Regions from separate parts of the Nocardia lasii genome, predicted to be linked through region 2. Evidence: riboswitches for the same ligand, from Rfam matches in the RefSeq annotation. Region 2 holds a riboswitch; each other region holds the start of a gene.
What was found. Region 2 has a riboswitch for S-adenosylmethionine ahead of ACFP3H_RS21050 (AfsA-related hotdog domain-containing protein). Riboswitches for the same ligand answer to the same signal wherever they lie in the genome.
Positions count from the first base shown of each region.

Region 1 (2,193 bases), on a different contig from region 2:
TGGGCCCGCTCCCACCACCGCCACCGCACCGGCCGACTCCGTTGGAAGCAGCGCCCGCTGGTGGGTACACCGTCCGACCACGACACGAGCCGGACCGCGACCCGCTGACCGAGCATCCGGATCAGGGGACGTCGATGATGCCGACGGTCGGGAAGAAGAAGCAGGAGCGGCCCGCGTTGTCGGCGGTGCCGAAGACGGCGGCCAGGACGGTGCCGTGGCCGGTGTCGACCGGGACCGCGCGGACGCCGCCGACGGGGATGGCGGCCAGGAGGAAGTCGCGGATGGCGGCCTCGGCCATCGGGCGGAGTTGGACGGGGACCTCGGGCGGGACCATCGCGGCGACGATGTCGCCGATCGGACCCATCGAGGCCATGCCGCTGCGGCCGTTGCTGATGTTGAGCCAGGCCACCTGCATGCCCGCGGTATTCGTGGCGGCGGTGTCGGGGGCCATGCCGTAGGGCAGGAAGGTGAACAGGGTCTGCCCGGATTTCACGGCGGTGAGGTCGAGACCGGGCAGCGGCAGGGCGGTGGCGGGCCACGGGCCGGGGACCGCGCCCGCGACGGCGGGGACGATGCCGGGTCCGTCGGCGGAGCAGTTCAGCGCGGCGGTGGGATACAGGAACGGCTGGATGCCGAGGGCTTCGAGGGTCTCGACGACGGTCTGGTAGGCGGTGAGCAGGTCACCGGGCCCGGCGGTGGGCGCGACGGCCGGTGTGTCCCTGGTGACCGCGGGCGGTGCCGGGGCGGCCGCGACGGTGGGCGCGCTCAGCAGCAGCGCGGCGGCGCAGGCCGTCAGGGTGATGGAACGACGTGACACGAACACGGCGGACTCCTCATCGACGCAGAGAAGGCCGACGCTACCGCGCGCCACCCGAATTTCGACGCAGGTGAAGTAACCCTCGATTCGGCGCGTCGCAACCTTTCAGCGACCCCGCCGACCAGCCCCGCGCTCCCCCACGACGCACCGACCCGAATCCGCTCGCCCCCACCCGGCCCGCCGCCCCCGGGACACGACTCGACCCACTCTCGTCAGCGTCCCCCTCGCCCGCCCGCGAGTCGCTGACCGCACCGAATCGGGGCAATTGTGCTCCGCCGATCCCCCGCGTCCAACCTCTGGGCTCACGCTGATTTCTACCGTTGCGTGCGGTAGCGCCTATGCCACATGCTGATTCAGCTCGGGCCGCAACCGTCGAGCACAACCATCCAGAGCGACCGAGAGACCTGGCTCGACGACGTCGCAGCAACCCGCCCCGTCCCGGGGTGTGGGTGCTTCCGCCGGGACCGATGGAGGAGATATTCGTGCTGATGTCCTGTCCGGCCTGAGCGCCGCCAGCTCGCGCACCCGCCCTGGCCGGGTGGAGGTCACCGCACCTCGTTCCACTGTTTTCGAAGGACTCCCATGACCGCGTCCGCCGTCACCGGCGCCGACACCGCGCCCGCACCGCCACCGCGCGCGACCGCCGCCGAGAACCTGCCCCGCATCGCCGGTTCCCGGCACCCGTGGCGCTGGGTCGTCGCGGGCATCGCCCTGCTGCTGGTGGCCCAGTTCGCGCACGGCCTGATCACCAATCCGGGGTGGGACTGGGGCACCTTCGCCCAGTACTTCACCGCCAAATCGGTGATGTCGGCGCTGTGGGTGACCATCGAGCTGACCCTGTGGGGTACCGCGCTCGGTTTCGCGCTCGGCACGCTGCTGGCCATCGGGCGGGTCTCCGACAACCCGGTGCTGCGGGTGATCGCCTGGACCTACATCTGGGCGTTCCGGTCGATTCCGCTGATCGTGCAGCTGCTGTTCTGGTTCAACATCGCCTACCTGTATCCCCGCTTGTCCGTGGGTATTCCGTTCGGACCGGCCTTCTTCGACTTCGGCGTCAACGGCGTGATCAGCGGTTTCACCGCCGCGGTGATCGGCCTGGCCCTGCACCAGGCGGCGTATTCGGCCGAACTGATCCGCGCGGGTCTGCTCTCGGTGGACGGCGGCCAACTGGAAGCCGCTGCGGCGCTTGGCATTCCGCGCTGGCGTCAGTTCCGCACGATCGTGTTGCCGCAGGCGATGCGCTCGATCCTGCCCAACGCGGCCAACGAGGTGATCAGCCTGTTCAAGGGCACCTCGATCGTGTCGGTGATGGCGATCGCCGAGCTGTTCTACCAGGTCCAGGTGATCTTCGGTCGCAACGGCCGGGTGGTGCCGCT
Region 1 is NZ_JBHSQN010000008.1:88,881-91,073, forward strand. Features, by position in the region: gene ACFP3H_RS13035 (glycosyltransferase family 2 protein) at 1-108, shown strand, start outside; gene ACFP3H_RS13040 (hypothetical protein) at 122-823, opposite strand; SAM riboswitch class I at 1,197-1,291, shown strand; gene ACFP3H_RS13045 (amino acid ABC transporter permease) at 1,400-2,193, shown strand, end outside.
Region 1: another riboswitch for S-adenosylmethionine. It lies ahead of ACFP3H_RS13045 (amino acid ABC transporter permease); the one in region 2 lies ahead of ACFP3H_RS21050 (AfsA-related hotdog domain-containing protein).

Region 2 (2,193 bases):
CCACGACAACCTCTACGACAGCACCGAAACCCTGGCCCGTTTCGCCGCGGCGGGCGCGCGAACCCACCTCGTCGAACACGCGGGTCACTCCCCGCAGATCGAGCAGCCCGACGAATTCGTCTCCGTCCTGGGCGATTTCATCGCTGGAACCCGCTGACACCACGAACGTCCCCGGCGCCCATCGGCCCACCAACTCGCGGCGCTCCGGAAACCGCGCGGCGCGCAGACGCTCGACGGCGACAACCTGACATGACGACGAGAGCCCGCCGGATCAGCTCCGACGGGCTCCGGTCAAGGTCAGCGCTCCGCGGCGACCTTGACCCGGTTCAGCGTCTCCTCCATGCCCGCGACCAGGTCGGCCTCGAACTTCTGCTCGCCGCCCATCGCGACCTTGATCGCCGCCGTCAGCCAGCCGGGCAGGCCCTTGGGGTCGACCGTGCGGGTCTCGACCACGCGGGTGCCGGTGGCGGTCGGCTCGAGCAGGTAGGTCCACACGGTGCGGTTCTCGTTCATGCGGAATGCCAGCGTGCGGTTGGCGTCGAAGCGCACGATCCGCGAGGTGGTCGGGTAGACCTTCCAGCCGACCTTGTTCACGTTGACGGTGAACGCGCCGTCGCGCACCCCGCCGAGCGCGATCATCTTCACCGTCGTCGGGCTGAGTTCGGGCATCCGGCGCAGGTCGGACAGCACCGCCCACACTTTCTCCGGCGATGCGGCGATGTCGATGCTGGCTTCGAGGGTGTTCGGCAACGTTGCCTCCGGGGTTATGCGTGACGGACAGTCACGCACAGCATAGGCACCGCGACCCGGCCCGCCCTCCGCCCGGAGTCGGATTTTTTCGCATGCTGGTCGGAATGGTTTTCAAAACTATTGCGCCGGAATAAGTTTCAGGACACGGTCACGAGTTCCAGCTTCGAGCCCCGGCTTGCTGGGCGGCAACCCTCCATCGGCGGCGGGGTGCTCCGGGTGACGACCGGATGGGTGGGGATCCCCCCGTAAGCGTCTTTTCCTGGAGGTCTGTCATGTCTGTTGTCCAGCTCGACTCAACCCAGACCCCCGAGGCGGTGGCGACCACCTTCGTCGTGGTGGCCGACCGGTTCCTCGGCATCACCGCCGACGAGCGGGTACACACCGTGTCGGGCCTGGTCGCGCTGCTGCGCGGCGGTCGCTTCACCGGGTCGGAACTGGTCGTTCACCTGGGTCAGGGGCTCACCCGCCACGATCTCGACTACCTCGAGCACGTGGCGGCCGTGCACGCACCGCAGGCGCGCGTGCGGGTGCTCGGCGAGGTCGCCGAGCCGGCGCGTCGCCACCACGTGCACAAGTACCAGCACTCCAATGTGTTGCTGGCCGATCTGACGCGCACCGACGAGAACGTCTTCCGGGCCGAGCTGCGCCTGGACAGCGACAACGAGCTGCTGCTCGATCATCAGACCGGCGAGCACGTGCAGGGCATCGTGGTGATCGAGGCGGTGCGCCAGCTGTTCCTGGCCGCGTTCGAACTCGAATACGGGGTGCGCAGCCCGCAGGAGCACTTCTACCTCGTCTGGAACAACGTCGACCTGCGGTTCACCTCGTTCCTGTTCCCGCTCCCGGCGACCCTGCACGCCCAGCTCACGCCGGTCTCGGTCGAGGATCCGGGCAAGTTGGAGTTCGTGATCGAGACCGAGGTGCGCCAGTTCGGCAAGAGTGTGGCGCGCTCGCGGATCGAGTTCGCGGCGCTGCCCAATGAGCGGATCGCCCAGATCGAGCGGGCCAAGGCGGCCAAGGCGGTCACCGCGTACCTGGCGGCGTCGGCATGAGCGATCACGGCGTGGCGTTCTTCGACGTCGACGAAACCCTGATCACCGTGAAGTCGATGTTCACGTTCCTGCGGTTCTGGCTGGCCGAGAACGGGGACGACGGCAGCGAATACGCCCGTGTCGCCGACGATCTCAAGGCGCGGGCGCAGGCGGGCGCACCGCGCGAGGAGATCAATCGGGAGTACTACCGGACCTATCGCGGCGTCGAGTACGCCGCGCTGGTGGCCGCCGGGCAGCGCTGGTTCGACGGGTTCGTGGCCGAGGGTGCCGCGTTCTACGCCGAGCCGGTGCGGGCCCTGCGCGAGCACGCCGCGTCCGGGGTGCGCACGGTGTTGCTGTCCGGATCGTTCGCGCCGGTGATCGGGCCGGTGGGGGCGGCGATCGGGGCCGA
Region 2 is NZ_JBHSQN010000014.1:105,336-107,528, forward strand. Features, by position in the region: gene ACFP3H_RS21040 (alpha/beta fold hydrolase) at 1-157, shown strand, start outside; gene ACFP3H_RS21045 (SRPBCC family protein) at 298-750, opposite strand; SAM riboswitch class IV at 897-1,008, shown strand; gene ACFP3H_RS21050 (AfsA-related hotdog domain-containing protein) at 1,023-1,802, shown strand; gene ACFP3H_RS21055 (HAD family hydrolase) at 1,799-2,193, shown strand, end outside.

Region 3 (2,193 bases), on a different contig from region 2:
CGCCCGCGCCCTTGGGCGCCAGCTCCTTGGCCCGCGCGTGCCACGGCGAGGACTCGAGGCCCGCGTAGTGCACCGCGTCGACGCCGGGCTGCTCGGCCACGAACTTCGCCACGGCCTCGGCATTGCTGACGTGGCGTTCCACCCGCAGGCTCAGGGTCTCGATGCCCTGGGCGATGAGGAACGCGTTGAACGGCGAGACGGCCGCGCCGAGGTCGCGCAGCAGCTGCACGCGGGCCTTGAGCGCGAACGCGGGCGCGCCGAGATCGGCGAACACCACCCCGTTGTAGCTGGGGTCGGGCTCGGTGAAACCGGGGAAGCGGGGCTTGCCGTCGGCGTCGCGCACGGTCCAGTCGAAGGTGCCGCCGTCGACGATCACCCCGGCCACGGCCGCACCGTGGCCGCCGAGGTACTTGGTGGCCGAGTGCACGACGATGTCGGCGCCGTGGGCCAGCGGCTGGATCAGGTAGGGGGTGGCGACGGTGTTGTCGACGATGAGCGGGAGGCCGTTCTCGTGCGCGACACCGGCCACGCCGGGGATGTCGAACACCGCGCTGCTCGGGTTGGCGATGGTCTCGCCGAAAAACGCCTTGGTGTTCGGGCGGATGGCGGCCTGCCACTGCGCCAGATCGTCGGGATCCTCGACGAAGGAGACCTCGATGCCGAGCTTGGGCAGCGAGTAGTGGAACAGGTTGTAGGTGCCGCCGTAGAGGTGCGGGCTGGACACGATGTGGTCGCCCGCACTGGCCAGGTTCAGGATCGCGTAGGTCTCGGCGGCCTGGCCCGAGGCCAGCAGCAGCGCCGCGACGCCGCCCTCGAGCGCGGCGACCCGCTGCTCGACCGCGTCCTGGGTGGGGTTCATGATGCGGGTGTAGATGTTGCCCGGCTCGGCGAGACCGAACAGCGCGGCGGCGTGATCGGTGTCGCGGAAGACATAGGACGTCGTCTGGTAGATCGGCAGTGCCCGCGCGTTGGTGCTCGCGTCGGGGGACTGGCCGGCGTGGACCTGCTTGGTCTCGAAGGACCAGTTCTCGGGCAGGACAGAGTCGGACATGTCAGTACTCCAGTTTTGTGCGTCGGGGGTATTTCGTCAGATGGGTCGGATCGACGAACAACAACACATGGGGTCCTCCTGCGGGGCGCGCTTGCTCTCGACTTTCGAGAGCCCGGTCATCACCCGGAGCACCCCACCGCAGCTGGAGGGTTGCCGACCAGCGAGCCGGGGCTTGGCGCTGGTACTCATGACCTTGCCGTCATGTTAACCGGACATTCCCCGCGCGCGGAAACTTCCCCCGGATTTTCTCGCCGAGATCACTCGTCGAGGCCGAATCCGGGTGTGTCGTCCACCGGTGCGCCGCAGGCGTGGCGCAGGCCGTGATAGGCGCGCAGCACCGCGTGCCGGGTCGTTCGCACGGCGGCTTCGGGGGTCGCCTCGGCCAGCGCGGCCTCGGTGTCGGCCATCGAGATGTGGCACATCATCTGCCAGATCCCGGCCACCAGCTTGACCATGAAATCGTCGGGCGTGGTGCCGAGGCGCTCGGCGAGTTGCGCGCACACCGCCACGTTCTTCTTCTCGGCGTATTCCAGCGCGCGCGCGTTCACCGCCTGACTCGCGCGCATGATCCGCTGCATCTGCAGGAACTGGCGTAGGAAGCGCACCCCGTCGGCGCCCGCCTCGGCCTGGATCGTCTCGAGGTAGGCCCCGCACAGGGCCTGCAGGTCGTTGCCCGGCGGCCACCCGCGCAGCGCCTCGGCGACCGAGGTCCCGAAGTCGTCGATCGGGGCGAGCACGATGTCTTCCTTGAGCGCGAAGTACCGGTTCACGGTGCGCGGGGACACGTCGGCGCCCGCGGCGATCTGCTCGACCGTCGTCGCGTCGAAGCCCTGGGATTCGCACAGGTCGAGGCCGACCGTGACGATGGCCGCCCTGGTCTGGAGTTTCTTGCGTTCGCGCAGGCCCAGTGGCGCCGCGGGGGCCGGTTCGGCGGTCCGGTCGGCGCTGATCGGAGGGGTCGAGTCCAGCATGCGGGTCAGTCTACCGGCCCGTCCGATTTGTCTGTCCCAACCAGCCAATTGGCGCAGTCAGACATTTTTCTCTTGACGCCAATTGTCTTGCGGTGCCAGGATGAGTCGACGCTGATCGACGGATGAGGAGTACCGGTGACCGACACCGAGCTGGAAACGAAACATGGTGAT
Region 3 is NZ_JBHSQN010000001.1:171,868-174,060, reverse strand. Features, by position in the region: gene ACFP3H_RS00885 (bifunctional o-acetylhomoserine/o-acetylserine sulfhydrylase) at 1-1,051, opposite strand, end outside; SAM riboswitch class IV at 1,134-1,244, opposite strand; gene ACFP3H_RS00880 (TetR family transcriptional regulator) at 1,309-2,022, opposite strand; gene ACFP3H_RS00875 (MFS transporter) at 2,158-2,193, shown strand, end outside.
Region 3: another riboswitch for S-adenosylmethionine. It lies ahead of ACFP3H_RS00885 (bifunctional o-acetylhomoserine/o-acetylserine sulfhydrylase); the one in region 2 lies ahead of ACFP3H_RS21050 (AfsA-related hotdog domain-containing protein).

Region 4 (2,193 bases), on a different contig from region 2:
CGTTGGATTCTCGCTGCCAGTTCGCGACGGCGTGCTCGAGCTGCGGGTCGGCCGCGCGCTCCTTCGCGGTGGGTAGTGCTAGGCGGGTGTGCCTGCTCAGGGCGCGGGTGGTGTCGGCGCTGAACGGTAGGCCGACACTGGAACCGCCCTTGGTGAATCGGCGGAGTGCGAGGTCACGCTCGAACGGTGCGCGTTCGAGGGGCAGGGCGCGCAGCGGGTGGCCCGACCAGTGCGCCGAGGTCGCCCACCGCGCGAGCACCTCGTGCTCGGCCACAGCGATGTCGCGTAGGACGAGTTCGTGCAGGAGGCAGGTGCGCAGCTCGTCCGCCATCGGTCCGATCAGCCCGGCCTGGCCGAAGGCCGCGATCGCGTCGTCCGGGTCGAGGGCGCCCGCCAGTCTCGCCGCGATTCCTCGCACCCGAACCTGCTTCGGTTGTGTCGCCGCCAGTATCCGGAGGGCCGCCGCGACCCGCTCCGGCGCCGAGGCGTGCAGCACTGTGCTCAGGCAGTTTCCGACGATCCAATTGTGGGCGCCGTAGGCGGCGGTAGCGGCTCTGGACAGTGCTACCGCGAACTCGAAATCGCCTGCCGCGACGCGTTTTTCGATGCGCTCATTGGCGCTGCGGAAGTCGGTCGTCCCAGGGAACTCGCGGATGATCTGCTCGATCTCGACGTGCACGCGCCCAGCGTACGCAGCGGGCGTGTCGAGGTGACCGGGTCCGGGCGTGTTGCGGCGGGGTGGTTGACAGGTCGGGCGGTCGTCTGTCAGTCTCGGTTCAGGTCACGAGTACCAGTGTTCAGCCCCGGCTTGCTGGTCGGCAACCCTCCTCCGCGGTGGGGTGCTCCGGGTGACGACCTGGCTGACGTCCGAGAACGGACGCGGCAAGCGCGGGCCAACTTCTTGTGGAGCGGGTCCCTGAGCCGACGGGATTTCGTCATGACTGCTGTAATCGACCCCACCTGTGCCATCGCCACCGTTTCCGGGGCTGACCTGCGGGTTCCGCTGGTCCAGGGCGGGACGAGCACCTACGCCAACTTCGACTACGCGGCCAGTGCGCCGGCGCTGACCCAGGTCACCGACCGGATCGCGCAGCTGCTGCCGTACTACGCCAGCGTGCACCGCGGCGCCGGCTACGCCTCGCGGATCTCGACCGAGTGCTACGAGGCCTCGCGCGGTTCGGTCGCCCGGTTCCTCGACGCCGCCGACGACCAGGTGGTCGTGTTCACCCGCAACACCACCGATTCGCTGAACCTGCTGGCCGGGTGTGTGCCGGGGGAGACCGTGGTGCTCGACATCGAACACCACGCGAACTTCCTGCCGTGGACCAAGCACGGCCGCCGGGTGGTGCGGGCCGGGGCCACCGTCGAGGAGACGGTGCAGCGGGTGGTCGCCGAACTGTGCAGCAGGCCCGCCGCGTTGCTCGCGGTGACCGGGGCGTCGAATGTGACCGGTGAGGTGCTGCCGCTCGAGCGACTCGCGAATATCGCCCACCTGTGTGGTGCGCGGATCCTCGTCGATGCCGCGCAGTTGGCGCCGCATCGTCGGATCTCGCTGCGGGAGAGCGGGATCGACTACCTCGCCTTCTCCGGGCACAAGCTGTACGCGCCGTTCGGGTCGGGGGTGCTGGTGGGTCGACGTGACTGGCTCGACGCGGCCGATCCGTACCTGGCCGGGGGTGGCGCGGTGCGCAATGTCGGTGTGCGCGAAGTGGAATGGGCGTGCGCGCCGCAGCGGCACGAGGGCGGTTCGCCGAATGTGTTGGGCGCGGCCGCTATTGCCGCCGCCTGCGACGCCCTCGCCGCCATCGACTCCACTGAACTCGTTGCGCACGAACGCTTCCTGGCCGACCGCCTGCGTGACGGCCTGTCCGCCATCCCCGGCGTCGACCTGGTCACCATCTGGTCCGACAGCCCCGACTGTGTGGGCATCGTCGCCTTCACCGTCGCCGATTACGCCCCCGGCCAGGTCGCCGCCTACCTCTCCGCCGAACACGCCATCGGCGTGCGCGACGGCCGCTTCTGCGCCCACCCCCTGCTCGCGAGCCTCGGCCTCGACGCCGCCCTGCGCGCCAGCATCGGCCTCGGCACCACCGCCGCCGACGTGGACCGCCTCGTCGCCGCGATCACCACCCTCGTCACCACCGGCCCCACCTGGACCTACGCCCCCACCAACGGCTACTGGAACCCCACCCC
Region 4 is NZ_JBHSQN010000001.1:752,603-754,795, reverse strand. Features, by position in the region: gene ACFP3H_RS03535 (DUF6183 family protein) at 1-679, opposite strand, end outside; SAM riboswitch class IV at 780-895, shown strand; gene ACFP3H_RS03530 (aminotransferase class V-fold PLP-dependent enzyme) at 938-2,193, shown strand, end outside.
Region 4: another riboswitch for S-adenosylmethionine. It lies ahead of ACFP3H_RS03530 (aminotransferase class V-fold PLP-dependent enzyme); the one in region 2 lies ahead of ACFP3H_RS21050 (AfsA-related hotdog domain-containing protein).